4 regions of the Pantoea sp. SYBGC1 genome follow, and region 1 is predicted to be linked to each of the others. Evidence: predicted binding sites of a transcription regulator. Region 1 holds the regulator's gene; each other region holds the start of a gene.

Region 1 (7,351 bases):
GCAGCCAGCGGCCATGATGCGGTCGCTGGCTCCACGCCAGAGAGGAGATGGTGTGCATGACGCTGAGATGCTGCAGAATGCGTTTAACATGCTGCTCGACAATCGTCACCGGCCCCTCATGCAGGTTTTCCGGCGCCTCCATAACGTTGCTCTCACTGCCCGGCCCGTCGTAGATCAGCCGCTGCTGACAGCGCTGCAGGGCAATTTCGCACGACTGCAGATAGCGCTCTGCCAGAGCCGGGGTCAGCATAGTGTGCTCACGCGCCAGAATAGTCATGGCGTTAATATGCTCTACGATGAACTGACTGTGCGTGACCCACAGCCGCATATCCTTCAGATACTGCGCGTTAAAACCGGGCTCGCTGGTCGCCTGATTCAGCGCATTAAACAGCGCGTTATGCGCCTGGTTAACCTTTACCCGCTGGTAAGCCAGTTTTTCCGGCGCGTGTTCCGGCCCCAGCAGCATGCGCAGCGCCTCCTGATACGCCTCCAGCGCATCGTGCGCATTCTGGCGCAGCAGGCCACTTTGCCACTGCGGCCATAGCCAGATCATACCGGCGAAGGCGATCAGGCAGCCCATCAGCGTATCCATCATCCGCGGCAGCAGGAACTGAGCGCCATTCAGCGACAGCAGCTGCAGCGAGTAGACCGCCGTCACGGTAAAGCCAATCATCGACCAGCCATAATATTTGCGCGTCACCAGATAACTGGCCAGCGTGATTGCCAGCATAAACAGCAACGCGATCGATTCCGGTACGGCGAAGCGCAGCGATGCGGCGGCAATCAGCAGCCCGGCAAAGGTGCCGAGCGCCCGGTGCTGAATGCGCACGCGCGTGGCGCTGTAGCCGTTCTGGCTGACAAACATAATGGTCATCAGGATCCAGTAGGGCTTGGGAATATTAAAAAACAGCGCAACCGAGCTGCCAAACATCAGCATAACGGCAAAGCGGGCCGCGCTGCGCAGCGCGCCGGACCTGAACGACAGATAGCTGCGCAGGGCGGGCAGCAGCGGCAGGCGCCGCTGGCGATCGGCCATCAGGTCGCGCGTATAGAGCGGTTTCTGGGTGCGCAGCACGCGGGCGATGCGGCTGAAATGATAAAGGCAGAAGTGGCCAACCGGATTATCCGGATGCTGCCGCGCAATTTTTTCCAGTGCGCCGAGCGGCTTTTCCATCTGAAAGCGGGCGGGCAGCTGGTGATAGAGAATGGCATCGGCCAGCAGCCTGAGCTGTGCCGAAATGGTTTTTGCATTCCAGCGGATAACCGCTTCCGCATGACTCTGTTCTACCAGCTTTTGCACTTTCTCCGGCTGGTGCAGGCTGACAGCGATATGCTCCTGCAGATCCAGCGCCACCTGAAAAGCGCGCGTCAGCCGCTTATGGCTGTTATCGCGGCTGGCAGAAAGCATATGCATCTGCTGATAGCAGGTGGTGATCAGGTCAACCGCTTTCTGCTGGCGCGCCAGCAGCGGCGGCAGCGCTTTTTCCGGATCGGTCAGCTGCGTCAGCAGGGTATATTTGGCATCGCAGTAGTCAGCCAGCTCACGATAGAGCAGGCTCAGCGTTTCACGCATGGGCTGCTCTTTCCACAGCCAGTACCAGAACCAGTTAAACAGGCCATACCAGAACGTGCCGCCGATATAGAGCAGCGGCGGCACCCAGATCGGCATGCGCCCTACCAGACTCAGCGTAAAGATCGCTGCAATCAGCGTGCCGGGCAGCAGACGCCCGTGCAGCGGACTGATTTCGCCCGTCACGCCAATCAGCAGCGGCAGCGCCAGCATAATAAGCGGCAGCGGAACCGCGGCGTTGGTGAGGTACTGGATCAGAAAACTGCCGGTGGCGAAAAGCGTACCGCCCACGATCAGGCGTTTGAAAAAGCGTTTATGCGGCGTATCAAGGCCGGCAATATTGCAGCAGGCGGGGACCAGCGAGAACAGCAGGCCTTTTTGCAGATCGCCACACAGCCATCCCAGCGCGACAGGCAGGCACAATACCAGCGTCTGACGCAGAGCGTAATTGACTTCGGGATGATAGATGATTCGGCGCCACATCAGCTTATCGCAAACAGAAACGGCGTGATGGTGCCATCACGCCGTGGGGGGTGAAACAGCTTAGCGGGTGCCGTAAACGACGATGGTTTTACCGTGTGCGGAGATCAGGTTCTGATCCTCCAGCATTTTCAGGATGCGACCAACGGTTTCCCGTGAGCAACCCACGATCTGACCAATCTCCTGACGGGTAATTTTAATCTGCATACCGTCGGGGTGGGTCATGGCATCCGGCTGTTTAGCCAGATTAAGCAGCGTCTGTGCAATGCGGCCGGTAACATCCAGGAAAGCCAGGTTACCCACCTTTTCTGATGTCACCTGCAGGCGACGTGCCATCTGCGCCGACAGGCGCATCAAAATATCCGGGTTAACCTGAATCAGCTGACGAAATTTTTTGTAGGAAATTTCAGCAACTTCACAGGCTGTTTTCGCACGCACCCAGGCACTGCGCTCCTGGCCCTCTTCAAACAGGCCGAGTTCGCCGATGAAATCTCCCTGATTCAGATAGGAGAGGATCATCTCTTTGCCTTCTTCATCTTTAATCAGTACCGCAACGGAACCTTTAACGATGTAGTAGAGCGTTTCTGCTTTTTCACCCTGATGGATCAGCGTGCTTTTGGATGGATATTTGTGAATATGGCAATGGGACAGGAACCATTCGAGTGTAGGGTCTGTTTGCGGTTTGCCGAGAACCATTCGCTATTATCCTCTATTGTAATCGTGCCCAAAACACAGGGGCATTCATTCCCTGTCAGGCGATGAAATCGTCCAGCGCGTCCTGTTAATAAAAATTATCCGGGCGGATGTGTAAGCTCTGCTTTTGATTCTGCCCGTCCTCATCAGCCACGACGAAGAAATTTTCAGCTCTGTTTGTAGCACAGCTTTTGCAGGCTGTCTTGTGTTGTCTCGCTTCAGCAGGCGGGCGATTGCTGTTTGCCGGATGAACGCGTACTCTGGCGCAAAACGCCGCTTCAGGAGAAAGAATAATGCAGGCACGTGTGAAATGGGTGGAAGGGCTGACCTTTCTCGGAGAATCCTCATCAGGACATCAGTTATTAATGGACGGGAATTCAGGCGATAAAGCGCCAAGCCCGATGGAGATGGTACTGATGGCCGCCGGCGGCTGCAGCGCGATCGATGTGGTTTCGATTCTGCAAAAAGGGCGTAATGATGTGGCTGACTGTGAGGTCAAACTGACTTCAGAGCGGCGCGAAGAAGCACCACGTATTTTTACACAGATTAACCTGCATTTTATCGTCAGCGGCAAAGCGCTGAGCGAGAAAGCGGTGGCACGGGCGGTTGATCTGTCGGCAGAAAAATATTGCTCAGTGGCAATCATGCTTGGCAAAGGGGTGGAGATCACCCACAGTTATGAAGTGGTCGCGCAGTAATCGGTGCCGGTGCGCATAAATGCGCACCCTACGATGGCTGGTGCTGTCATTTGTGAAACATGGCACTATACCCTGCAGGGTCGCCATTTATGGCGACCGATGCCACATAGTCTGGCAGATATGGCCTCTACTCTATCCGTTTTCCTTCAATCAGCCGCTGCACCAGTGGCATCATGATCAGCTCCATCGCCAGTCCCATTTTGCCGCCCGGTACCACCAGCGTATTCATATGCGAAATAAACGATCCCTGAATCATCGCCAGCAGATAGGGGAAAGCGATACCTTCCAGGCCGCGAAAATGGATCACAACAAAACTCTCATCGAGTGAGGGGATCTCGCGCGCCGCAAACGGGTTAGAGGTATCAACCGTCGGTACACGCTGAAAGTTAAGATGCGTGCGCGAAAACTGCGGCGTGATGTAGTTGATATAATCTTCCATCGACCGAACCACAGAGTCCATCACCGCTTCGCGCGAATGGCCCCGTTCGCTGGTATCGCGTACCAGTTTCTGTATCCACTCAAGATTGACGATCGGCACCACGCCCACCAGCAGATCAACATGCTCCGCCACGTTATGCTGCTGCGTAACTACTCCGCCGTGCAGGCCCTCGTAAAACAGCACATCGGTATTCTCCGGCAGCGGCTGCCAGGGCGTAAAGGTGCCCGGCACCTGATTCCACGGCACGGCCTCGTCATAGGTGTGCAGATATTTGCGCGACTCTCCGATGCCGCTTTCGCCATAGCGCCGGAACGTCTGCTCCAGCAGGCCAAAGTCATTGGCGTCCGGACCAAAATAACTGATGTGACGGCCCAGATCGCGTGCTTTGCGGATCGCCATATCCATTTCCGGCCGGGTATAGCGATGAAAACTGTCGCCTTCTACTTCGGCTGCATGCAGCCCCAGCTGCTGAAAAATTTTACGGAACGCAAGGCTGGTTGTCGTGGTACCGGCGCCGCTGGAGCCGGTAACGGCGATAACGGGGTGTCTGGCTGACATACGGGTGCTCCCTGTGAGGTCGGGCGATGAGCATTGTTACCATGAATTATCTGGCAGTGCATCAGCCGCGAAACTCGCGCCGCGGCATAATATTGACCGTTTCATGCAGCTCAGACCAGACCAGCACCACCTCGCCCTGCTGCAGCTGGCGGCGCACGTCGGCTACCTTCTGCGCCAGGCTGCGCTCCTGCTCACCGTAGTCAGTGCCTTCGCGCAGAACAAAACTTTCAATCAGGTTTTCCAGCGTTGTTACTTCCAGTTCCTGCCACGGAATAATCACAATTGCCCATCCAGATAAGTTGAGAGCCACTCCGGCACGCGCTGCTCCAGCCACATATGCGGTTTAAGCAGGCTGCCGCCGACAAAGCCAACGTGTCCACCCTGCTGCGTCAGCTGATACTCAATTGTGGCAGACAATTGCTGCGGCTGCGGGATCACCGCATCTGTCATAAAGGGATCGTCTTTGGCGTGGATGATCAGCATCGGCTTGCGTACGCCGGTTAACAGCGGCAGGGCGCTGGCGCGCTGATAGTAATCGCTGGCGTCAAGAAAGCCGTGCGCCCGGGCGGTGATCGCGTCGTCAAATTCGCGCAGGCGGCGAAACGCGCGCAGCTGCAGTACATCAACCGGCAGCGTGCCGGGCCAGGCGCGCAGTTTGCGCAGCGCATTCTTTTTCAGCTGCGTCAGCAGATAGTGCTGGTAGAAGCGGGAAAAGCCGATATCGAGCTTTTCACTGCAGGGGGCGAGCGCCAGCGGTGCTGATATCGCCACGGCCGCATCCAGCGGCGCCTCATTACCCTGCAGCCCCAGTAAACAGGCGAGCATGTTACCGCCCAGTGACACCCCTACCGCAGCCGTCGGCACGCTGCCCCATTCACGCCGCAGCCAGTGCAGGAAATAGGTCGCGTCTTCCGTTTCACCGGAGTGATAGATGCGCTGCAGCCGGTTAGGTTCGCCGCTGCAGCCGCGAAAGTGCATCACCACGCCAAGCCAGCCGCGCGCTTTGCACGCCTGCATCAGGCCGTGCGCGTAGGGGCTGCGAAAATGGCCTTCGAGCCCGTGAAACATCACCATGCGCGGTTTGTGGCGCGCGCCAGCCGGATCTTCGCTCCAGGCGAGATCGACAAAGTCGCCATCCGGCAGCTCCAGCCGCTGCCAGTGTGGTTTAAGCGTGACGCGGCGGCGCAGCAGGCGCGGCAGCAGGGTCTGCAAATGCGCATTGCCGAAGCCGCGCAGCGGAATAAAGGGATTGCCGGCGGGGCAATCTAAATAACCAGGGATAGTGCTTGTCTGATGCATAACTCGCTGATAGCTTCGATGGGTTGTCTGCTTTTAAGGATGAGGAGCATCCGGATACTCATGGAACTCAGTCTTTTTTTGTCGATGTTAGGTTTTCTCTGGGTCGCGGCCATCACGCCGGGGCCCAATAATATGTTACTTACGGCCTCAGGTGCTAATTTTGGCTTTCTGCGCACGCTGCCGCTGCTTATTGGTATCATGCTGGGTATGCAGGTGATGTTGCTGATGGTGGCATTTGGCATTGGCGGACTGATCCTGCTCTATCCGTCGCTGCATCTGGTGCTGAAGATTGCCGGCAGCCTCTATCTGCTCTGGCTGGCGTGGAAAATCGCGACGGCCGCCTATGAGACGCTGGAAACCGAAGACCGTTCGGTAAAGCAGATGCCGTTCTGGCAGGGCGGACTGCTGCAGCTGATCAATCCCAAAGCCTGGCTGATGGCGCTGGGGGCGATAGCGAGTTTCAGCCTGGCAGGCGCTGCCTATCAGCACTCTGTGGTTGCGATCAGCATGGGCATGGCGCTGGTGAATCTGGTATCCGGCCTGATCTGGATGGGATTTGGTTCACTGATTGGCCGCCTGCTGCATAGCCCGCGTGCCTGGAAACTGTTCAACCTTGCGATGGGTGCACTGACCGCTGCCTGTGTGCTGCTGATCTGGCGCTAGATTAGCTGGATGCGCGCTCCAGACGCTGCCAGGGCAGGACTTCGTGCACAATGGCAGCGTGCGGCTGGCGAATGCGGTTCAGCAGCAGCTGTACGCTGCGGGCACCCATCTGATTCATCGGCTGCGCAATGGTGGTCAGCGGCGGATTCAGGCTGCTGGTAAACGGAATACCGTCAAAACCCACCACGGCCAGATCCTCCGGAACGCGCAGTCCCGCTTCGAGCGCGGCGTGAATAACGCCAACGGCCAGCACATCTGACACGGTAAAAATGGCATCGGGCGGAGAGGGTTGTGCCAGCAGTGCATGCAGCGCGGCGCTGCCCGCTTCGCAGGAGATGTTCTCCGCATACGCCACGCGATCCCACGTCATATTCAGCGCCTTCAGCGCCTCGCGGTAGCCGCTCTCACGCTGATGCGAATAGAGATAGCGCATGTCGCAGTTGACCAGCGCAATCTGTTTTCGGCCCTTTCCGGCCAGGTAGCGGACCGTCTCAAAAGCCGCCTGCCGGTTATCAATAGTCACGCTGGATGCATTAATAGAGGGATCGTATTCAGCGCACTGCACCCACGGCGCATCGCCAATCAAATCTTTCAGCCCCTGCAGACAGGCAGCGGCATCCATTGTGATCACACCATCGACGACCTTACCAGCCAGCAGCGCCAGATAGGCGGTTTCCCGCCGCAGCTGAGAGGCGCTGTTGCAGAGCAAAATGTGATAGCCCTGCGCTTCCGCCTCCGCTTCAATCCCCTGCACCACGCGCGAACAGAAGGGGTTGGTAATATCTGAAATCAGCACCAGCAGCATATTGCTTTGCGCCGTACGCAGCTGGCGCGCCAGCAAATTGGGCTGGTAATCGCACGCGCTGATCGCCGCCAGCACTTTACTGCGCGTATCGGGACGGACGCCGGGGTGCTGGTTCAGAACCCGGGAAACGGTAGCTTTTGATACGC
Region 2 (7,351 bases), on a different contig from region 1:
TTACGATCTTCAGAGATATACACGATACCGCTGGCGAGCCCCTCCTGCGGCGAACGTACGGTCACAGTACGGCCATTGAGCGTGACGCTGCCGCTGCGACGCGGCAGGGCGCCATACAGCACTTTCATCAGTTCAGTTCGCCCGGCTCCCATCAGCCCTGAAATCCCCAGAATTTCGCCTTTGCGCAGGGTAAAGCTGACATCCTCCACACCTGAGCCACAGAGCTTTTCAACCTGCAGGCGGATTTCACCGGGCGATTGATCGAGATGGGGATACTGATCTTCCAGCTTGCGTCCCACCATCATCTCAATCAGCTGCTCTTCGCTCAGATCGCTGACGGCGCGTTCGGCAATAAACTGCCCGTCACGGAAGACGGTTACGTCATCGCAGATCTCAAAAATTTCTTTCATACGGTGCGAGATATAGACGATGCCGCACCCCTGCGCTTTCAGTTCATTGATAACGTGAAACAGCGACAGCGTTTCGGTATCCGTTAGCGCATCCGTCGGCTCATCCATGATGATGACGCGCGATTCAAAACTGAGTACTTTGGCAATCTCTACCATCTGCTGGTCGCCAATTGAGAGATCGCCCACCAGTTTGTGGCTGCTGAAACGCAGGTTGAGGCGCTTAAGCAGCGCCTCTGCCTCGCGATGCATCTTTTTCCAGTCAATACGACCAAACCGGTTTACAAACTCCCGGCCGAGGAAAATATTCTCCGCCACGCTCAGCTGCGGGATCAGATTAAGTTCCTGATGAATAATGCCGATGCCTGCCTCCTGCGACGCTTTAGGGCCGGAGAAGGCCACAGGTTCGCCCAGCCACTGCAGCGAGCCGGCGTCCATGGTATAGATGCCGGTCAGCACCTTCATCATGGTGGATTTACCGGCCCCGTTTTCGCCCACCAGCGCCATAACACGCCCCGGATAGACCGCCAGCGAGGCACCATTCAGCGCCTTTACGCCAGGAAACGACTTTTCGATTCCCTTAAGTTGCAGTAATGGTTGCATAGCGGCCTCAGAAGGTGACGCCGGCGCTCAGGATGACATTCGCATACGGAGAACACTCTCCGCTGCGAATGACCGCCTGACTGCGCTGCGTCTGTTGTTTGAACTGTTCATGACTGATGTAACGGACGGTGATGCTATTCCCCTGGTGCTGTTGCAACGCTTCGAGCACGGCGAGCAGCTGGCTGTGAAGCTGCGGATTGTGTTCTTTTATCTCCTCCGCAATCAGGGCGCTTTCTACCTGCATCTCCTGTGTAACTACCTCCACAACCTGTAAAAATCGGGGCGTACCGGGCGTTAACGCCAGGTCAATACGCAGAGGGCCGTGCGGAACAGGCAGACCCGCGTCCGCAATAGTCAGCGTATCGGTATGCCCGAGGCGGGCAATCACATGAGAGAGTTCAGCGTGTAACAGGCGACCTTTTTTCATTTCATCCACTCCACAGCGAAACGTTTCGCTATGGAGCAGTGTATAAAAGCAGCATAGTAACGCAATGACACCATCACGGAAGTGTGATCGTCATCGAAACGTTTCGCTGTCAGCCGGGAAAATTTGGGTAAGGGAGTGCTGAGTGGCGGAGAGCATAATGATATGGCCCCCACCAGAATGAATGAAGCCACTCAGGCAGTGGCTTCACAGCAGAGTTATGGCAGCTTGCGAACCTGTTTTACGTCAAGCTCAGTGGCGTTAAAATCTTTATCCAGCTCGCCCGTCAGTTCGACGCGATCTTTTGGCGTAATGGTCACGCCGTTCCAGCGCTTGTGGTCAATTTCCACTTTCATCGTGCCGCTGCTGTCGCGGAACAGATAATCTTCATCGCCAGTCTGCTTTTCCAGCGTCCCGCGCACGGTGATCCAGCTGTCATCTTTCATCTCTTCAGCCTGTTTTACCGTCACGACGCTGGCTTCGCCCGCTTTAAAACCGCCCGCTTTGTTACTTTGTGCGGCTGGCGCAGCGGGATCCATAAAGCCGCCCTGCGGCGCAGCAAGTACCGGTGCGGTGGCCAGGGCAATCAGGGTCAGTAACGCGATACGTGTTTTCATTAGTTACCTCATTTCTGTGAACAGGTGGAATATCAGCAGTAGACCAGAGAGTTCTTAACAGGATCTTAAGGAGCGCTGTTTTTTGCCGTTGCATGAAAAATAGCTGAAAATTGCGCTGCTGCGCTGTACAAGGCCCGGCTGGCTTCGTATAACTCGCCTGTAGCCGGGGGAGAGCACAATGCGCATTTTGTTGATCGAAGATGACACGCTGATTGGTGACGGGCTAAAGGCTGGCCTGACGAAACTGGGATTCAGCGTCGACTGGTTTATATCCGGCGAAGCGGGCTATCAGGCGCTGGGCGCGGCGCCCTGGGATGCGGTGGTGCTGGATCTGTCGCTGCCGGAACGCGACGGGCTGGAGATCCTGCGCCAGTGGCGCGCTGCAGGCGCGGATATTCCGGTGCTGATCCTGACCGCACGCGACGCGCTCGACCAGCGCGTACAGGGTTTACAGCTGGGCGCCGATGACTATCTCTGCAAACCGTTCGCCCTTACCGAAGTGGCTGCGCGCCTGCAGGCGCTGATCCGTCGCCGGCATGGTCAGCTGCAGCCGGAGCTGCGGCACGGCAATGTTGTGATGCAGCCAGCCAGCCACAGCGTCCTGCTGAATGGCGAACCGCTTGAATTAAAAAGCCGGGAACTGGCGCTGCTGGAGCTGTTTCTGCGTCATCCGGCGCAGGTGCTGACGCGCAGCCAGCTTGAAGAGAAGCTCTACAGCTGGGACGACGATGTCTCCAGCAACGCGGTTGAGGTACATATTCATCATCTGCGCAAAAAGCTGGGCAGTCAGTTTATCCGCACCGTGCACGGTATTGGCTATACGCTGGGAGCGGCAGAATGAGCCTGTTTGTACGCCTGGCAACAGGTTTTGTGCTCCTGATCCTGCTGTGCGGAGCCAGCGCCGGCTGGAGCGCGTGGCAGCAGACGCGCGACACGGTTAATGAACTGTTTGATACCCAGCAGATGCTGTTTGCCAAACGGCTGCTGGCGCTCGATCCCACCAGCCTGCATCAGGCTGTATTACCCCGAACCAAAACCCTTTTACGCCATCACCGCGGCGATCAGGATGATGACGCCCTGGCATTTGCGGTGTTCCGCACCGACGGTACGCCGCTGCTCAGCGACGGCGAGAACGGGCGCGGGTTATCGTTTGATACGCGACGCGACGGCTTTCGCGACGGGCAGCTGCGTGACGACGATGAGCGCTGGCGTCTGCTCTGGCTGACGTCACCTGATAAACAGTATCGCGTGGTAGTGGGGCAGGAGCAGGAGTACCGGGATGATATGACGCGCGATCTGGCGTCCGCCACCCTGCTGCCGTGGCTTGTCGCGATGCCGTTTATGCTGCTGCTGCTGCTCTTGCTGGTGTGGTATGAACTGCGGCCGCTGAAGCAGCTGGCGCACCGGCTGCAGCAGCGTGCGCCGGATGACGCGACCACGCTGCCGGTTACGCATCTGCCGCGTGAGGTACAGCCGCTGGTAACGGCGCTCAACGATCTCTTCGGACGCACGGCGCAGCTGGTACAGCGCGAGCGTCGCTTCACCTCCGATGCCGCCCATGAACTGCGCAGCCCGCTGGCTGCCCTGCGCGTGCAAAGTGAGGTGATCCAGCTGGCCGAAGATGATGAGCAGGTGCGACGGCGGGCGCTGCAGCAGCTCGATAGCGGTATCATCCGTGCGACCCGGCTGGTGGATCAGCTGCTGACGCTGTCGCGCGTTGAAGCGGACGATCTGCGCAGTGAGTTTCAGCCGGTCGCGCTGCTCCCGCTGCTGCAGGCGCTGGTCGCTGAACATCTGCCGCAGGCCGCAGCGCAGCAGACAGAAATCACACTGACCAGCGATGCCGCGCCGGTGATGAACGGTCATCCGCTGCTGCTGGGCCTGATGATACGTAATCTGCTGGATAATGCGCTGCGCTATGCGCCGGCACAGAGCCGGATAGCGCTGCGGCTGGAGACGGACAGCATAGTGGTTGAAGATAATGGTGCGGGCGTATCGGACGAGCAGCTGGCGCGGCTCGGCGAACGCTTCTGGCGCCCGCCCGGCCAGGTCCAGAGCGGCAGCGGCCTGGGGCTGTCGATTGTGAAAAATATTGCGCAGCTGCACGACCTGCAGCTGCACTTCAGTCACGCCGTGCCGCAGGGGCTGCGCATCACGCTAATCCGGCAACGCAGCGGCGCTAAATCTCGACCTGCGTACCCAGCTCGATAACACGGTTAGGCGGGATTTCAAACTGATCCGGCGCGCGCAGCGCATTACGCTGCAGCGTCAGGAACAGTTTGCCGCGCAGGCGCAGATACCAGGGCCGCTTACCGATGATCAGCGATTCATGCGACATAAAGAATGAGGTCTCCATCATCCGGCAGTTAAGCCCCTCCAGACCGCAACGGTGAAAAATCTCCTCCACATTTGGCGTCTCGCGCCAGCCGTAGCTCGCCACCACACGCCAGAACGTAGGCGACAGCTGTTCAATGGTGACCCGGCGTACGTTATGCACATAAGGTGAATCTTCCGTACGCAGCGTCAGCAGCACCACGCGCTCATGCAGCACCTTGTTGTGCTTGAGGTTATGCAGCATCGCGAAGGGGATCACGTTCAGCGCACGCGACATATATACCGCCGTACCCGGTACACGTACCGGCGGTGATTTCTCCAGTGAAGCGATCATCGCATCGAGCGAATTGCCGTGCTCATGCATGCGGCGCAGCAGACGAAAGCGCTCACTTTTCCAGGTCGTCATGATGATGAACATCATCAGCGCCAGCGTCAGCGGCAGCCAGCCGCCGGAGAAGACTTTAATCAGATTAGCGGAGAACAGCGACACATCAATGCAGAGCATCGCGGCCAGCATCAGCATGACCAGATAGCGGTTCCAGTGCCAGTTCTGAATCGCCACCGTGGCACAGAGGATCGCCGTCAGCACCATGGTGCCGGTCACGGCAATGCCGTAGGCCGCCGCCAGATTACTGGAGTGCTCAAAACCAACAATCACAATCACCACCGCGGCGTAGAGCAGCCAGTTAATGACCGGAATGTAGATCTGTCCTGACTCCTCTTCAGAGGTGTGAACAATGCGCATCGGCGGCAGATAACCGAGCCGCACCGCCTGACGCGTCAGGGAAAAGACGCCGGAGATCACCGCCTGTGAGGCGATAACCGTCGCCAGCGTGGCGAGCAGCAGCATCGGGATCAGCATCCAGTCCGGTGCCAGCAGGAAAAACGGGTTCTTTATCGCTTCCGGATGCGCCAGCAGCAGCGCACCCTGGCCAAAATAGTTCAGCACCAGCGAAGGCAGCACCACCACAAACCACGCCAGACGGATCGGAAATTTGCCGAAGTGCCCCATGTCCGCATAGAGCGCTTCGACGCCGGTGATCGCCAGCACCACCGCACCCAGTGCAAAAAAGGAGACCGACTTGTACTGAACGAAGAAGTGCAGCGCCCAGTAAGGATTCATCGCGTGCAGTACATCAGGGTTATTCAGGATGCTGCGCGCGCCCAGCACGGCCAGCACCAGAAACCATACCAGCATAACCGGCGCAAACAGCTTGCCTACGATACCGGTGCCCTGTTTCTGGATCATAAACAGCAGCGTCAGCACGGCAATCGCCAGCGGGACGATCCAGGTGTCGAGACCGGGCGCGGCGATCTCCAGTCCCTCAATCGCTGAGAGCACCGATACGGCCGGGGTGATCACCACCTCACCATAAAAGAAGCTGCCGCCAATCAGCCCCATGATCACCAGAACGGCTGTGGCACGCGCGCCGGTGTGGCGACCCGCGAGCGACATCAGCGTCAGAATTCCGCCTTCACCCGCATTGTCCGCGCGCATGACGTAGCTGATATATTTCAGCGAAACCACCAGAATCAGCAGCCAGAAGATCAGCGACAAAAAGCCGAATACCGCTTCGCGTTCAACGCCAAAGCCGAACTGGCCGGAAAGGCATTCACGTAAGGTATACAGCGGGCTGGTGCCAATGTCGCCATAGACCACGCCGATTGCAGCCAGCGTGACGGCGCTAAGAGACTGTTTCTTATCCGAGCTCATAGGGTGTCTTGTGTTGGAGCCGTTGCGACTCAGGCCATCAAAAAGCGCACAGTATGCACATAATTGGCAGAAACCAACAGACAGCGCTGATGATAATACGCAGCGTAATCTGCTTTTTCGCCGAAAATCCTGCAGAAAACGGGCTAAAAACCGCACGTTGTGCTGCCACAACCTTCTGAAACAAAAAAGCTGACGGCTATCAACGCATTCAAGCATGATAAACAGTAGAGTATTGCGCTCGCCAGACCGTAACGGCACCAGGTTCAGAAGGACAATGATGTGATTATGGCTCAACCCCATCTGTTGGCAGAAAGAATTTCCCGACTGAGTAATGCGCTGGAAAAAGGGCTGTATGAACGGCACCATGCCATTCGCCTCTGCCTGCTGGCAGCGTTAAGCGGCGAAAGCGTTTTTCTGCTCGGCCCGCCCGGCATTGCCAAAAGCCTGATCGCCCGTCGCCTTAAATATGCTTTCCAGCACGCCCGCGCGTTTGAATATCTGATGACCCGTTTCTCCACGCCGGAAGAGGTGTTTGGCCCGCTGTCGATTCAGGCACTGAAAGATGAGGGCCGCTATCAGCGTCTGACCAGAGGCTATCTGCCGGATGCGGAGATTGTCTTTCTGGATGAGATCTGGAAAGCGGGTCCGGCCATTCTGAACACGCTGCTGACCGCCATTAACGAACGCCGCTTCCGGAACGGCGACTGCGAAGAGGCGATCCCGATGCGTCTGCTGGTGACCGCTTCAAACGAGCTGCCGGAAGCTGACAGCGGCCTTGAAGCACTCTATGACCGCATGCTGATCCGCCTGTGGCTCGATAACGTACATGAGAAGCAAAATTTTCGCAGCATGCTGACCCACCAGCAGGATGAGAACGTCAATCCGGTTGCGGAGTCGCTCTGCATCAGCGATGAAGAGTATCTGCAGTGGCAAAAGGGCATCAGTCAGGTAAAGCTGCCTGACGATGTGTTTGAGCTTATCTATCAGCTGCGTCAGCAGCTGGAAAACCTGCCGGATGCGCCCTACATCTCTGACCGCCGCTGGAAAAAAGCGATTCATCTGCTGCAGGCCAGCGCCTTTTACAGCGGGCGCACGGCGATTGCGCCTATCGATCTGGTTCTGCTGAAAGATTGCCTCTGGCACGACATCGCTTCGATGACGCTGCTGGACCGGGAAATGGATGCGCTGATGACGCAGCACGCCTGGCAGCAGCAGGCGATGCTGCACCGGCTGCAGCAGATCAATGCGCAGC
Region 3 (7,351 bases), on a different contig from region 1:
TCAGATAGAGATCGGCCATGGCACCCAGCCGGGCACCGACTTCGCGTGCGCGCACCGACAGCATATTTTTCGGCGAGGGCACGGCATAGCACTGTGCCTGAATGCCAAGGTGCAGCGCAATGTAGAGCGCCCGCTCGCAGTGAAAGCGCTGGGTGATAATAATGAAGTCGTTGGTGTCAAACACCTTGCGCGTGCGCACAATGGAGTCGAGCGTGCGAAAACCGGCATAATCCAGCACGATATCGGCCGGATCGACACCTGCTTTAATCAGATCGCGTCGCATGGTGGCAGGCTCGTTATAGCTCTGCTGGGCGTTGTCGCCGCTCAGCAGCAGATAGTTAACTTTACCGCTGTTGTAGGCGTTGAGCGCGCCCTGCATGCGATAGAGGTAATACTGATTAATGACGCCGGCACGATAATATTTCGCGGTGCCCAGTACCACGCCAACCTGGCGATGCGGCAGCGAAGCGACATCTTCATAGATAAACGGCGCGGTTTTCCAGCTGATCCAGCGATCAAGGCCGAGCGCGGTCGCCACCATCGCTAAGATGATGATGATCAGAGCAAAGAAAACGCGTTTCAGCATGCGCGCGGCAACTCAACAGGCAGGATTCAGGGTGCTTCAAGGCTACTTGAGCCGGGGCGGCTAAGCAAGCTCACCCCGGCTGGCTGATGTTTTTTTCAGCAGCGCCGGATCGAAATCCGGCGCTGAGGCGATCAGATAGAGGTACGGCGGTAGTGACGATACTGCGGCAGCCAGAAGTTGTTGTGAACCGCTTTGGAGAGCACATCCTCCGACGTTACCACGGCAACGCCAGCCAGCTGCGCCGCTTTGCCCACTTCCATCGCGATCAGTTTGGAGACGCCCTGAATATCTTTGATCTCCGGCAGGACCGGACCTTCGCCGTCGTTAACCAGCGGCGAGCAGTCAGCCAGCGCGCGGCTGGCGGTCATCAGCATGGAATCGGTCACGCGCGTTGCGCCCGCGGCAATCACGCCGAGTCCGATGCCCGGAAAGATATAGGAGTTATTGCACTGGGCAATCGGATAGGTTTTGCCTTTCCAGGTCACCGGTGAGAACGGGCTGCCGGTGGCAACCAGCGCGGCACCGTCGGTCCAGGCGATAATATCCGCCGGCGTCGCTTCCACGCGTGACGTCGGGTTAGAGAGCGGCATCACGATAGGGCGTTTGCAGTGCTTATGCATCTCGCGAATGATCTCTTCGGTAAACAGGCCTGGCTGGCCCGATACGCCGATCAGAATATCGGGCTGCGCGTTGCGCACCACATCCAGCAGCGAAATCGTGTCGCTGGTGACGTCCCAGGCTTTCAGGTTGTCACTTTTCTGCACCAGCTTGCTCTGGAAGTCGAGCAGGTTTGGCAACTTGTCGGTAAGCAGACCAAAGCGGTCAACCATCATGACGCGCGAACGCGCTTCATCATCGCTCAGCCCTTCCGATTTCATCTGCGCAATAATCTGTTCAGCAATACCGCAGCCTGCAGAACCGGCACCGAGGAAAACCACTTTCTGCTCGCACAGGCGGCTGCCTGCGGCGCGGCTGGCGGCAATCAGGGTACCAACGGTAACGGCTGCAGTGCCCTGAATATCGTCATTGAAGCAGCAGATCTCATCGCGATAGCGCTGCAGCAGCGGCATGGCGTTCTTCTGCGCAAAATCTTCGAACTGCAGCAGGACGTTTGGCCAGCGACGTTTCACCGCCTGAATAAATTCATTCACAAACGACTCATACTCTTCGCCGGTAATGCGCGGATGGCGCCAGCCCATATAGAGCGGGTCGTTGAGCAGCTGCGGGTTATTGGTTCCGACATCCAGTACCACCGGCAGGGTGTAAGCCGGACTGATGCCGCCGCAGGCGGTATAGAGCGACAGTTTACCAATCGGGATACCCATGCCGCCGATGCCGAGGTCGCCCAGACCCAGAATGCGCTCGCCATCCGTAACCACAATAACTTTAACATTCTGCTTGGTGGCGTTCTGCAGCATGTCTTCGATGCGATCGCGATTGTTGTAGGAGATGAATACGCCGCGCGCGCGACGGTAAATTTCAGAGAAGTGCTCGCATGCCGCGCCCACGGTCGGGGTGTAGATAATCGGCATCATCTCTTCCAGATGATTATCCAGCAGGCGGTAGAACAGGGTTTCGTTGGTATCCTGGATATTGCGCAGATAGACGTGCTTGTCGTTGTTGTTTTTGAAATCCAGGAACTGACGCCAGGCGCGCTCCGCCTGCTCTTCAATGGTCTCAACCGCATCCGGCAGCAGACCATTAAGATTAAATTCGTTTCGCTCTTCCAGAGAGAAGGCGCTGCCTTTATTCAGCAGCGGAAATTCCAGCAGAATCGGACCCGCATAGGGGATATAGAGCGGGCGTTTACTTTCGTACTCGAGTTCCATGCAATGTTTGCTCCGGTTGCAGTGTTTGCTGACGTATCGCTACGAAAAGGTCACGCCAGATCTGATTATTGTAAAGGTCTGGCGCCCGATCCTATGAAAATTCCGGCAGATGTACAGCTTTTGTTAACAGCAGGTCACAAAAGCGGTAAAAGGATCACTAAACGGATGTTTTTGAAACTAAAGTAATCGTCAGCTCGCGGCAGCCGAGCGCGGCCAGCGTCGCCCGCGTGGCGTCCGCCTGCGTCAGCGTACCCTCTGCAGACTCAGCCAGCGCCGCGCGACGGATAGCTTCCAGCGGTTCATGATGCATATTCATCAGGATCAGCGCGGCCTGCAGCGGCGGCAGGCTCGGATTGAAGGCGGCATTCTCTGCATAGCGGCCGCTGTAAATGGCGCCGCTGCGGCTCTCCAGTGCCACGCCGCTGTAGCTGAAGCTGTAAGGCGCATGGCTCTGGCTGGCAGCCCGGATCGCCGCCTGCTGCAGGGCATCGCCGGCAGGGGTAAAGGCGTGGTCAACCGGCGTCATCAGCCGTTCGGTAATATTGAGGTCAGCAGGACCAAATGCATCGGGCAGGTAGTGGGCCAGCGTGTTCACGTCACGGCCCGGCAGACTGATGCGGATCGCCGTGCCGCTGTTCAGCTCATTCATAAACTGACGACAGTGGCCGCACGGCGTGTAGTTAACCGTAATGGCCTCGAGCCCGTTTTCACCGCGCAGCCAGGCGTGGGTAATCGCGCTCTGCTCAGCGTGCACCGTCTGCTGCATTGTGGCGCCGCGAAACTCCATATTCGCCCCAAAATACCAGTGGCCGCTGACGCCGCGTGCGATAGCGCCAACGTTAAAGCGGGAGAGCGGGGCAACCGCACAGCAGGCGGCAAGCGGCAGGAGCGCCAGCGCCAGCGGATCCTCTTCCAGTCCGGTCGCCTGCTGCAGCGCTATCCGCTCATCGGGGCGGAGAACGCCGTGAAAATCGGGCGCGTCCAGCAGCGGCTGCAGCGCCTGCTGCAGGGGCAGCGGCAGGTCGGAGAAAGCGGAGGAGAATCGTGGGTGCATGGTATCAGGCCTCATTAACTCATCAGCGGCGGTGCGCCGCCTGCTGAGTTATATGTGATCCATGTCGCTATGACAATGTAAGCTCATTGAGTTGTTTCAACTTTGCGAGATCTCTCGCAAAGTTTCAGCCAAACCACGCCAGCAGCAGCGGAAAGATAAACGGCGCCAGCAAAGAGGTGATGATGCCGCAGATCACCAGCGCCAGCGAACTGAACGCCCCTTCCTGATAGTCGAGTTCCGCTGCGCGCGCCGTGCCCAGCGCGTGTGACGCGTTGCCAATTGCCAGGCCGCGCGCTGCTTTGCTGCGGATGCGCAGCAGGTTCAGCAGCATGTGCCCGAATACGGCACCAAATACACCGGCGATCAGCACGCAGATAGCGCTGATAGCCGGAATGCCGTGCAGGGAGGCGGAGACCGCCATGGCGATCGGTGTGGTGACCGACTTAGGCAGCAGCGTCGCGGCGATCTCCGGTGTGGCGCCCAGCCACAGCGCCATTGCGGTACCAGAAACCATAGCCGTCATGCTGCCAATAAAGCAGACGCTGATGATCGTTTTCCAGCGCGCGCGGATTTGATGCATCTGCTCATAGAGCGGCAGCGCCAGCGCCACGACCGCCGGCTGCAGCAGCTGATTCAGCAGAGCGCTGCCGGCAAAATAGCGCGTGTAAGGCGTATGCGTCAGCAGCAGCAGCGGGATAATGATCGCCATGGCCACCAGCAGCGGATTAATCAGCGAGATTTTGAGCTTTGCGGCCAGCCAGCGTGCCGCAAACCAGGCCGCCAGCGTCAGCGGCAGGGACCACCAGACGTCACTCATGCGGCTGCTCCGGTTGCGGGCGCTGCAGGCGTTCAGCGCTGAACCCCACTACCACCAGTACCATCAGCGTACTGGTCAGGCAGGAGACCACAATCGGGCCAAACTGCGCGGAGAGCACATCGGTATAGCTGATAACGCCAACGCTTATCGGCACAAACAGCAGCGCCATATAGCGGATCAGCAGCTGGCAGCCGGGCTTGACCCAGTGGACCGGCAGGATCTGCAGTCCGAGCAGTAAAAACAGCAGCAGCATACCGATAATACTGCCAGGGATAGTAAACGGAAGCAGGGCGGCGAGCGCGATACCGGCATAGAGCGCGGCATAGATAATCGTAAAGGCGCGCAGATAGCGCCAGCAGGCAGTTAACACGTCAGGCATCTCCGGCGTCTGTTATCGGTTTACATCATACGCATTACGTGCTTAGCGTGCCAGACGTCACAAAAGCTGGCGCTGAACCAGAAGCTAAAAAAAAGGAGCCCGGGTCCGCAGCGGTATGCAAACGGTGCCCGGATCCGTTGTCAGAAGCGATAGCTGACGCTGATGGCCGCCTGAGTATCAGACCAGCCGTTATCACCCACCTGCTGACCAACAGTGCCTTTCAGGCCGAGACCATTGCTCAGTACCCCGTCCACGCCTACGCGCGCTTCGGCAATATTACGACTGCCCTGTTGTGAAACCACGACATCATCCATGCGCACCGCGTATTCACGACTGTTGTGGATCCAGTTGGCTTCGGTAAACAGGCTGAAGCGGCGGCCGTTGCGATCGTCCTGTGCAGCATGGCTCTTCATAAAGGCTTTAACGCCCAGGCTGCTGCTGACGTTATCCTGACCGCTGCCTTGCACCAGCGTGCCGTTGCGCTCGGTATGGTCATCAGCTTTAATACCCGACCAGCCGATGCGCGCCTGCGGCTGCAGAAAGAAAGCACGGCGCTCGCTCTGCGCCAGCGGAATAACGTAGCCGGAAGAGAGCGAGGCGCTAAACCCTTTAGAGCGATAAGATTCACCCGCTTCATCCTCCCCCTCTACCTGATTGTTAAACCAGCTGTACTGCAGCGTGCTGTCCGCCCACAGGCCTTTTTCATCGGTCCCTTCGGCAAACCAGGTACCATATATACCGGTGGTATAGCCATTGATCTGGCCGCGGGCGCGGTAGCCGGTGATCCCGGATGCACTATTGCTTTTGCTGTTGCCATAGCCCGCCATCAGGCCGACGCGGGCAGCGTCAGTAGCGGCAATATCGCCGCCGAGCAGGGTCACTACGCTGTTGGCGCGGGTGCGCAGCTGGCCGTCACCGGCGTGCTGACGACTGCGATCGCCGGCGACGCGCAGCCAGAGTGACGTGTACTGCTGTTCGCCGGTCAGCGGATCGAGGTACCAGGTGCCCTGACGATCGCTCATACGGGTATCGAACAGCGTAGATGCAGTGGCGAGGTTAGCAGCATAAGCGCCGCCTTCCGGGCGTAGTACTGCCACGCTTTCCCCGCCGCCGCCGTTATCACCGCCGCCGCCGTTATCACCGCCACTGCCGTTATCACCGCCACTACCGTTATCACCGCCACTACCGTTGTCGCCACCGCCACCGCTGCCGTTATCGCCACCGCCGCCGTTGTCGCCGCCGTCGCCGATAATCGGCAGGCCCGTTTCCAGATTAACGCGATTGGTCAGGTACCAGTTTTTATTACCGCGCAGCAGGCGATATTCATAGGCGCCCGCTACAATGCGTCCCTGCTGACGGAATGCGCTGCTGTCGGCGCTGCCCTGCACTTCAATCAGCTCAATGCCGTTATAGGTTTGCGCGCCGCGTCCGCCAAGGTTATTCACGGCGATATTGGTGGTACCGCTGGCGTCGCCGGTGACCACCAGTCGATCGGTACGGGCATTGTCATCATCAAGCTCGGTGCCGAATATCAGAGTGCCGTCGTTACCGGTGTAATTACCATCGACGGTAAGGACATTACCGGCAGCGGCGCCGGCAAGCCGGATAGTACCGGCATTGGTGGTGTCGCCCAGCGTCTGACGGTAGCCGTTCAGATCCAGCTCACCGTTGCTGCCAATATTCCATGCGGAGGCTGTGCTAAAGGTATTGTCTGCACCCGCCCGCAGAGTCCCCCCCGTTACGGTAGTGCTCCCTGAGTAGCTATTGAGGCCAGAGAGTGTCGTTACCCCGGATGTCACCACGACATCCCCTGTACCGGTTACAGGCGAAGCAAAATTATAATTCGCATCGGTGTGGTTAAAATTCACCAGTGCGCGCGAGGTGGGTGAGGAGGCGAGCGTAATTTCCCTGGCATTGACGCGCCCGGCGCTATCGGCAACGTAACCATTAATGTTGCCGACAGAGAGCATTGAGGGCGCAGTGGTGCTATTACCGCTTATCAAAAGGCTATCAGCTGCCAGCGTGGCCCCGTTCTGTACCAGTACTATGCCGGTACTCGCCAGCTGTCTGGCCACCGCTAGCGTGGTGCCGTTCAGTAACAGGTTACCGCTATTACTTACGCTGCCTGCCGACGCGGTTGCGTCGTTCAGAATTTGTAATGTTCGAAGGTTAGTAAGCTGATTAGTGACCCGCAGAGCAGTATTATTACCACTCACGCTAAATACCGGGCCATTATTGTATACCGTACCTGCTGTAACACTGGCGCCGTCGGTAAACCGAATCTGACCGTTATTATTACTGAGCGTGTCAGCGCTGAGAGTGGCGCCCGATCCCACCGCCAGCGTGCCCCGGTTAACCAGCCCGTTTATCACATTCAGTGTGACACCGCGCCCGGTAACGGTCAGTGCGCCGCTGCCATCATAGCCATTCGCGATATTAACCCGGGTGCCGGCAGCCGCACCCTGAACAATAACCTTACCGCCATTATTAATTATCGATCCAATCTGCTGGCTGTAACCGTTGGTATCCAGCGTACCTTTAGAGCGAATTTCAAATGTGGCATTCTGCCCCAGTGCATTTGGCGCGCCGGAAAGCAGCGTCGCATAGTTTTGTGTCCAGCCATTGCCGATCAGGTAGGAGCCTGAGAAGTTACCGCTCTTTGCCAGCGTGGTGCTACCTTCTCTGA
Region 4 (7,351 bases), on a different contig from region 1:
CGCCGGCCCGGTTAACGCGTCAGGATCGATATAGCGCGTGAGATCGCGCTGCTCAGCGCGCGGCAGATAAGGCAGCTCGCCCAGCAGCGGCGCGGCAAGCCGGTCGCGCAGCACGCTGACAATCTCCGCATAGTGCGCCAGGCCCGGATTGATGCGGTTTGCGACCCAGCCTGCCAGCGTCAGGCCATCGTGCGCAATCGCCTCCGCCGTCAGCAGCGCATGATTAATACACCCCGTTTTTATCCCCACGACCAGCACGACCGGCAGCTGCTGCTGCTGTACCCAGCCGGCGAGCAGCTGCCGATCGTTTATCAGGCTGCGCCAGCCGCCTGTGCCCTCCACAATCACATATTCCGCCTGCGCCTGCAGATCGGCCAGATGACGATCCAGCAGCGCGTAGTCGATATGCTGCCGGGCCCCTAGTCCGGACGTATCGCCGGTCAGAATAACCGGATTCACCGCCGGATAGCTGAGCGTCAGCCCTGACGCCTGCTGCAGCAGTTCTGCATCGCGGTTGCGCAATCCTTCCGGCGTGGCGCGCGCCTCTTTTGCCACAGGTTTAAAACCTGCGGCGCAGATGTTTGCCTGTGCCAGCAATTGCAGCAGCGCGCATGCAACCACTGTTTTTCCTGCTCCGGTATCGGTACCTGTGACAAATAGCGTTTTCACCTGTTCCACTCCTTCCAGTAAGCAGCATGGATAGCCTGCGAAGAAGGCAGTGTAGGTAATTGACGCCGCCCGATGCTTGCGTTAGCGCAAACTTAAGGCGGGCTGGAGTTATCCCTGCAGCAGTTTAATCAGCAGATGACCGTTATAGAGGGCGTCTTTGATCAGCGCTGCCGCCCCCAGCGTACCGGGATCGCGCATCAACGCAGGCACCAGCTCCAGATCGCGGCTGTAAGCGGGCAGTGCCTGCTGCCGGATAGTGCTGTTTATGGCGGGAAAAAGTACGTCTGCAGCCTGATTGAGCGGCGAACCGATAAGAATTTTTTGCGGGTTGAAAATATTCACCATCATCGCCAGCATACGCCCGACGTGATGCCCCACGCCGGCAATTGCATCGTGCGCCAGCCGGTCACCCTGCTGCGCAGCGCGGCAGAGGTTTTCCAGCGTCAGCGGCTGCTGATGCAGCTGGCTGTCAGGCTGCAGCGCCAGCCGCTGCTGCGCCAGCTGCAGCAGACTGGCGGTGCTGGCCACGGTCTCCAGGCAGCCGTGATTACCGCAATAGCACTGCTGGCCCCAGGGATCGATCTGGGTATGCCCTATCTCCACCAGCGCACGGCCGCTTTTATGCAGCAGCTGACCGCCACTGATGACGCCGGCGCCTACGGTCTCATCGATCACAATCTGAATAACATCCTGCGCGCCGCGCGACGCGCCAGACTGCGCCTCTGCCAGCGTCCACGCTGAGATGTCATGCTGCACAAACACCGGCAGGCCGGAGCGCTGCGCCAGCGTTTCGCCCAGCGGCATATCCTCTACATCATAGCCCGGCATGCGATGAACCACGCCGGAGGCGGCGTTGATAAGACCAGGGGTGGTGATAGCGATAGCTGTCAGACGCTCAAGCCGCTGCTGATGCCGGATAAAGAACGCATCCACCAGCGTCTGCAGATTCTGCAGCAGCGGCACGTCAGACGTCAGGGGCAGCGGCAGGCGATCCTCTTCCAGGGCGCGACTGCTTAAATCGCGCAGCGTCAGCGTGATTGCGCCGGGCTGGATACGTATCGCCAGATAGTGCCACGCCAGCGTATCGAGCACGAGACCAATTGCCGGACGACCGCGGCTGCCAGGCTCCTGAAACTCCGTTTCCTGCACCAGATGCGCATCGAGCATTTCGCGTACAATTTTAGTGATGCTGGCGGGTGCCAGCTGCGCCCGCCTGGAGAGTTCAATACGTGATATCGGCCCATGCTGGTCAATCAGACGGTAGACTACGCCTGCGTTAGTCTGTTTGATGTGGTCAATATGACCAGGCTGACTCTCCCGATTCACACCCTGCTCCCGGATATTTTCGCGCTTCTAAATAAACATTCGCTATGGTGAGGCACTTTGCCGGAGAGCGTTAACTATTTGGCTGAAAATGTGACTGGTCGCACAGATTGATCGGCTCTGTCTGCCCGGATTGCGTCAGATTTCAGCGTTTTCCAGCATCAGCGCCTGCATGTTGCGCATCTGGGCGGTGGGTTCCCGCAGCGCTGACCAGACGAGCCAGACTTCTGAGCGCGCATCCTGCTCCTCCAGCGGGATCCAGATCAGGTCGGCCAGCCGTGCCCGGGCAAACGCAGCGGGCAATACCGAGATCCCCAGCCCGGTCGCCACCAGTCCCAGAATCGTCATCGCCTCGCCCGCCTCCTGCGTGATAACCGGGCTGACGTGATAGCGATGCAGCAGGGCCAGAATGTCGCCGTAGAGCGCCGTACCGCTCTGCGCGTCAAAGAAGATAAATGGCTCCCCGGTCAGGGCGCGAACGGAGAGGCTGCGGTGCTGCGCCAGCGGATGATCGCGGTGCATCACCGCGTACAGCGGCTCCCGCAGCAGCAGCTGGTAACGCAGATCTGGCGGCAGCGGCGTATTGCGCATCACACCCAGATCGAGCTGGCCATCAAGCAGTGGCGTCAGCTGCTGGCGGGTGTTGTGCTCCTGCATATGAATATGCACTTCCGGCCAGCGCTGGCGAAAACGAAACAGCGCATCGGAAACCAGTCCGGTAAACGGGGCTGATGAGGTAAAACCGATGCGCAGTTCGCCCTGCTGCCCCTGATGAATGCGTGCCGCCCGCTCAGCGCTCTGGCTTACCTGCAGCAGAATAGCGCGCGCATCCTGCAGAAAAGCGGCACCGGCCGGCGTCAGCTGTACGCTGCGATTGGTACGCACCAGCAGCCGGGCCTGAATGCTCTGCTCCAGCTGCTGGATCTGCTGGCTGAGCGGCGGCTGAGAAATATTGAGGCGCCGCGCCGCGCGGCCAAAATGCAGCTCCTCAGCGACAGCAATGAAATAGCGCAGGTGACGCAACTCGATAGCCATATTTTTAACATATCAGTTGAGATGATTAATATATTGTACATCTCATTAACGCCTTTCTACAGTAAGTCACTCTCTCTCATTAAGGATATCCTGTGAGCCGCCTTACCTCGCTGATATGGCGCAACCCTATCGACGTCACTGCTGACGCCACCCCGTCCCGCATCGGGCGCGGCTCACCGCAGTTCCTGCCGGTGACGCTGGCGCTGTTTTCTGCCGGCCTTGCCACTTTTGCTCTGCTCTACTGCGTTCAGCCTATTCTGCCGGTGCTGTCGCAGCAGTTTGGCATTACGCCGGCGCAAAGCAGCATCTCGCTCTCGCTCTCTACCGGATTGATGGCGCTGGGGCTGCTGGTTACCGGTCCGCTTTCTGACGCTATTGGCCGTAAACCGGTGATGGTAACGGCGCTGATGCTGGGGGCGCTGTGTACGCTGCTGTCGGCGATGATGCAGAGCTGGCACGCCATTCTGCTAATGCGTGCGCTGATCGGCCTGTCGCTCAGCGGCGTGGCCGCCGTCGGCATGACCTATCTGAGCGAAGAGATGCATCCCCGGGTGGTGGCTTTTTCGATGGGACTCTATATCAGCGGTAACTCTATTGGCGGCATGAGCGGCCGTCTGCTCACCGGGGTGATCACCGATCTCTTTTCCTGGCGCATCGCCATTGGCGTCACCGGCTGCTGCTCGCTGGCGGCGGCGCTGATGTTCTGGAAAATCCTGCCCGCCTCGCGTCACTTCCGCCCCGCCTCGCTCCGCCCGCGCCATCTGCTGATCAACTTCCGCCTGCACTGGCGCGATAGCGGGCTGCCGCTGCTGTTTGCCGAAGCCTTTCTGCTGATGGGCGCGTTTGTCACCCTGTTTAACTATATTGGCTATAGGCTGATGAGTGCGCCGTGGACGCTCAGCCAGGCGACAGTAGGATTACTGTCGCTGGTCTATCTTACCGGCTCATGGAGTTCGCCAAAAGCGGGTGCCCTGACCGGCCGCTTTGGGCGCGCGCCGGTGATGCTGAGCGCTATCGCTATTATGCTGGCCGGACTGCTGCTGACGCTGGCCACCACCCTGTGGCTGATCGTTCCCGGCATGCTGCTCTTTACCGCCGGTTTTTTTGCCGCCCATGCCGTTGCCAGCGGCTGGGTGGGAACGCGCGCCCGGCGCGCCCGGGGCCAGGCCTCTTCGCTCTATCTCTTCAGCTACTATGCCGGATCCAGCCTGGCCGGTACGGCGGGCGGCCTGTTCTGGCATAGTTACGGCTGGCCGGGCGTCACGTTGTTTATTACGCTGCTGCTGCTGCTGGCACTGCTCACCGGTTTTCTGCTGCTGCGCCGCCGCCTCTGACCCGCGCTTTTAGCCAGGCGGAGCGCCCCGACGCTCCGCTTTCGCCACCTTTCCCCAGGTCCACCTGAAACAAAACTGCAATTCATCGTTATAATCTTTTCTATTCCAATAATAGTCAGACGTTTTTTTTTTCAGCAATGAGGTGGTTAATGGCGCTTTTTTACTATGTTGATAAACATGCCGGGTATAACAATAATCATGTGGTGCACGCTAAAGGCTGCCCGTTCCTGCCTGCCGACGCGGCACGACGCTTTCTTGGCACCTTTTATGCTGCGAACGCGGCGATCCAGCAGGCGCGTAAATTCTATCCGGGCGCTATGGGCTGTGAGCACTGCTGCCCGGTGGGCGTAAAAAAAAACCTGACCCCCTGCAATAGCGTGGCCCTGAAACATATGGTGTGACTCTGATAATCCTGGTCTGAAGTCACACTATTATAAAAAGGGTCAGGTCGCCACTCTGTCAGCCCTGAATCCCGCGCTTTTCCCAGACAGCAGCTGATGCCGGTAATAAACAGAGGAATAAAAAACTCTTAGCAGGTTTCCATCTGCCGGTTCATCAGCCACAATAGAGGTAATTTGTGACGCAGATCACCTTTGAGGCGTCTCTGCTCCCGTTAACCTGCTGTCTGACTAATTTGAATTTCATGCAAACTTCTACCGTTTCCCGTAAAACAGCCTGGCTACGCGTTGTCCTGCTGGCCATTGCGGCGTTTGTCTTTAATACCACTGAATTTGTCCCGGTCGGCCTGCTTTCTGATATTGCAGCAAGCTTTACGATGAAAACGGCAGATGTGGGGATCATGCTCACTATTTATGCCTGGGTGGTGGCGCTGCTGTCGCTGCCGCTGATGCTGCTGACGCGCAACGTTGAGCGGCGTCTGCTGCTGGCGGTGCTGTTTATTCTCTTTACCGGCAGCCACGTGCTCTCAGCGTTTGCCTGGGACTTCCGCTCACTGGTGGTGTCGCGTATCGGGATTGCACTCTCACACGCCGTGTTCTGGTCGATTACTGCCTCGCTGGCTATTCGCGTGGCACCGGCGGGTAAGAAAACGCAGGCGCTGAGTATGCTTGCCACCGGAACCGCACTGGCCATGGTTCTGGGGGTGCCTATCGGGCGCGTAATCGGGCAGTATCTCGGCTGGCGCACCACGTTTGGTATGATTGGCCTCTCGGCGCTGGTGCTGATGATCCTGCTGGTGCGCGTATTACCGCGTCTGCCAAGCGAGCATACCGGCTCACTCAGCAGCGTGCCGATGCTGTTCCGCCGTCCGGCGCTGGTGACGATGTATCTGCTGGTGACGCTGGTGGTCACGGCGCACTACACCGCTTATAGCTATATTGAGCCCTTTATGCAGGTGGTGGCGAACGCGGATGCCAATTTTACCACCCTGCTGCTGCTACTGTTCGGCTCTGCGGGCATTCTCGGCAGCATTCTGTTCAGTACGCTGGGTAACCGTTTCCCGTCTGCGCTGTTAATCGCTGCTATTGCGCTGATTACGCTCTGTATGGGACTGCTGATTTTTGCAGCGGTGCGCCCGACCGCCATTATCACCCTCTGTATTATCTGGGGCATGGCGATGATGATGATTGGCCTGGCGATGCAGGTTCGCGTGCTGTCACTGGCTCCGGATGCCACCGATGTGGCGATGTCGCTCTTCTCCGGTATTTATAATATCGGTATCGGAGCGGGCGCACTGCTCGGCAGCCAGGTCAGCCAGCATCTGCAGCTCTCAGACGTGGGCAACGTCGGGGCGCTGATAGGGCTTTTCTCGCTGTTCTGGTGCGTGGCGATTTTCCGCCGCTATCCGCAGTTACGCTCTAATGGCTGACTGACCGACCGGCAGCTGCAGGGATGCACGCTGCCGGATCCCGCTTTTTGTATTACGCCTCGCATCCTCTCCGTTTTGCCCTTTATAATCGCACAGACTCTCTCCGCAGGGACCGTTATGAACAGTAAACGAGTAACGCTGATTCTGTCGCGCGCCGTCAGCCACGTCATGCTTGAGGATATCCGGGCGATTGTGCCAGCCGCTGCGCTGAGCGTTTTTATCAATACGCTGGATGAAACCCGCTACGCAACGGTTGAGTGCCTGCAGAGCGAAGAGAACTGTGCGCTGCTCGCCTCCGCTATTGTGGTGTGGCGTCAGCTCGGGCAGATTCAGCACATCGACTACCATAAAGGCGATCGCCTGCGGCAGATCGCGGATGCCACGCAGTTTGAACTGTTCAGCATGATGAAAACGCATCGCGCGCTGCTCAGGCTCGCTTAATAAGGATTGCTATGAAGATTGGTTTGCTGTTTCCCATTGCCATTATTGTTGCCGGCGTAACGTTTCTGGCCTGGTTCATCGCCAGCGGCGCAGCGGTGCCGGGGTCGTAAAGCGGCACCGCTGCGGCTGCAGCAGCCGGCGTCAGCGCCTTAACGGATATGCTTCTGGCTAAAGAGCAACGCCGCACCGCTCAGCAGCGACATCGCCATCAGATAATAGCCCGGTGCCAGGCTGCTTCCCGTCCAGCTAATCAGCAGCGTGCAAATCAGGGGCGCGAAGCCGCCAAAGAGGGTAACGGCGACGTTATAGCTGATCGCCATGCCGCTGGCGCGCGTGCCCATCGGAAAGAGATCGGCCATCACTGATGGCACCACGGAGAAGTAGACCGACTTCAGCAGCGCCATCCAGCAGACCAGCAGAATCAGCGTCACCGGCGTGGTATGGTTCGCTAACAGCCGGAACGCCGGCCAGATGGTAACCATTAACAGTATCAGCGATCCCCACATCAGCGGTGCGCGGCCAACGCGCTCCGCCCACAGGCCCATCAGCGGCGTCACCAGCGTCAGGATCACCCCGCCCAGCAGCGTAGCGGTAAAGGCCGCGCTGCCTGAAAGGTGCAGATTTTTGGTCGCCCAGGTTGGCACATAGTTCAGCATGTAGTTAACCGCCGTCGAGATCACCATCAGGCCAATCGCCAGCAGCATCAGCTGCTTCTGGCGCC

The links. Region 1 encodes CRP, which controls carbon source genes, mostly activating them, when cyclic AMP is high. Its sites were predicted from a motif close to ATGTGANNNNNNTCACAT; they were not measured.
Region 2: a site for CRP is predicted at 1,519-1,536, ahead of rbsD (D-ribose pyranase). Genes of this name have one in related genera too.
Region 3: a site for CRP is predicted at 3,522-3,539, ahead of cdd (cytidine deaminase). Genes of this name have one in related genera too.
Region 4: a site for CRP is predicted at 4,937-4,954, ahead of AC2CF9_RS02380 (sugar transporter). Genes of this name have one in related genera too.

The regions. Positions count from the first base shown of each region.
Region 1 covers NZ_JBXUNM010000009.1:16,324-23,674, reverse strand. Annotated here, with positions in the region: gene AC2CF9_RS14400 (YccS/YhfK family putative transporter) at 1-2,053, opposite strand, end outside; gene crp (cAMP-activated global transcriptional regulator CRP) at 2,114-2,746, opposite strand; gene AC2CF9_RS14390 (OsmC family protein) at 3,037-3,441, shown strand; gene AC2CF9_RS14385 (phosphoribulokinase) at 3,569-4,438, opposite strand; gene AC2CF9_RS14380 (YheU family protein) at 4,500-4,718, opposite strand; gene AC2CF9_RS14375 (hydrolase) at 4,715-5,737, opposite strand; gene AC2CF9_RS14370 (LysE family translocator) at 5,798-6,400, shown strand; gene AC2CF9_RS14365 (LacI family DNA-binding transcriptional regulator) at 6,402-7,351, opposite strand, start outside.
Region 2 covers NZ_JBXUNM010000006.1:6,128-13,478, forward strand. Annotated here, with positions in the region: gene rbsA (ribose ABC transporter ATP-binding protein RbsA) at 1-1,010, opposite strand, end outside; gene rbsD (D-ribose pyranase) at 1,018-1,437, opposite strand; gene AC2CF9_RS11735 (YgiW/YdeI family stress tolerance OB fold protein) at 1,653-2,051, opposite strand; gene qseB (quorum sensing response regulator transcription factor QseB) at 2,230-2,892, shown strand; gene qseC (quorum sensing histidine kinase QseC) at 2,889-4,262, shown strand; gene kup (low affinity potassium transporter Kup) at 4,231-6,099, opposite strand; gene ravA (ATPase RavA) at 6,385-7,351, shown strand, end outside.
Region 3 covers NZ_JBXUNM010000001.1:1,008,842-1,016,192, reverse strand. Annotated here, with positions in the region: gene sanA (outer membrane permeability protein SanA) at 1-586, opposite strand, end outside; gene AC2CF9_RS04730 (NAD-dependent malic enzyme) at 718-2,415, opposite strand; gene cdd (cytidine deaminase) at 2,573-3,469, opposite strand; gene AC2CF9_RS04720 (CidB/LrgB family autolysis modulator) at 3,594-4,286, opposite strand; gene AC2CF9_RS04715 (CidA/LrgA family protein) at 4,279-4,665, opposite strand; gene AC2CF9_RS04710 (autotransporter outer membrane beta-barrel domain-containing protein) at 4,806-7,351, opposite strand, start outside.
Region 4 covers NZ_JBXUNM010000001.1:505,555-512,905, forward strand. Annotated here, with positions in the region: gene bioD (dethiobiotin synthase) at 1-669, opposite strand, end outside; gene mlc (sugar metabolism global transcriptional regulator Mlc) at 778-1,995, opposite strand; gene AC2CF9_RS02365 (LysR family transcriptional regulator) at 2,131-3,027, opposite strand; gene AC2CF9_RS02370 (MFS transporter) at 3,138-4,361, shown strand; gene AC2CF9_RS02375 (hypothetical protein) at 4,511-4,762, shown strand; gene AC2CF9_RS02380 (sugar transporter) at 5,005-6,189, shown strand; gene AC2CF9_RS02385 (hypothetical protein) at 6,307-6,630, shown strand; gene AC2CF9_RS02390 (YoaK family small membrane protein) at 6,642-6,740, shown strand; gene AC2CF9_RS02395 (MFS transporter) at 6,780-7,351, opposite strand, start outside.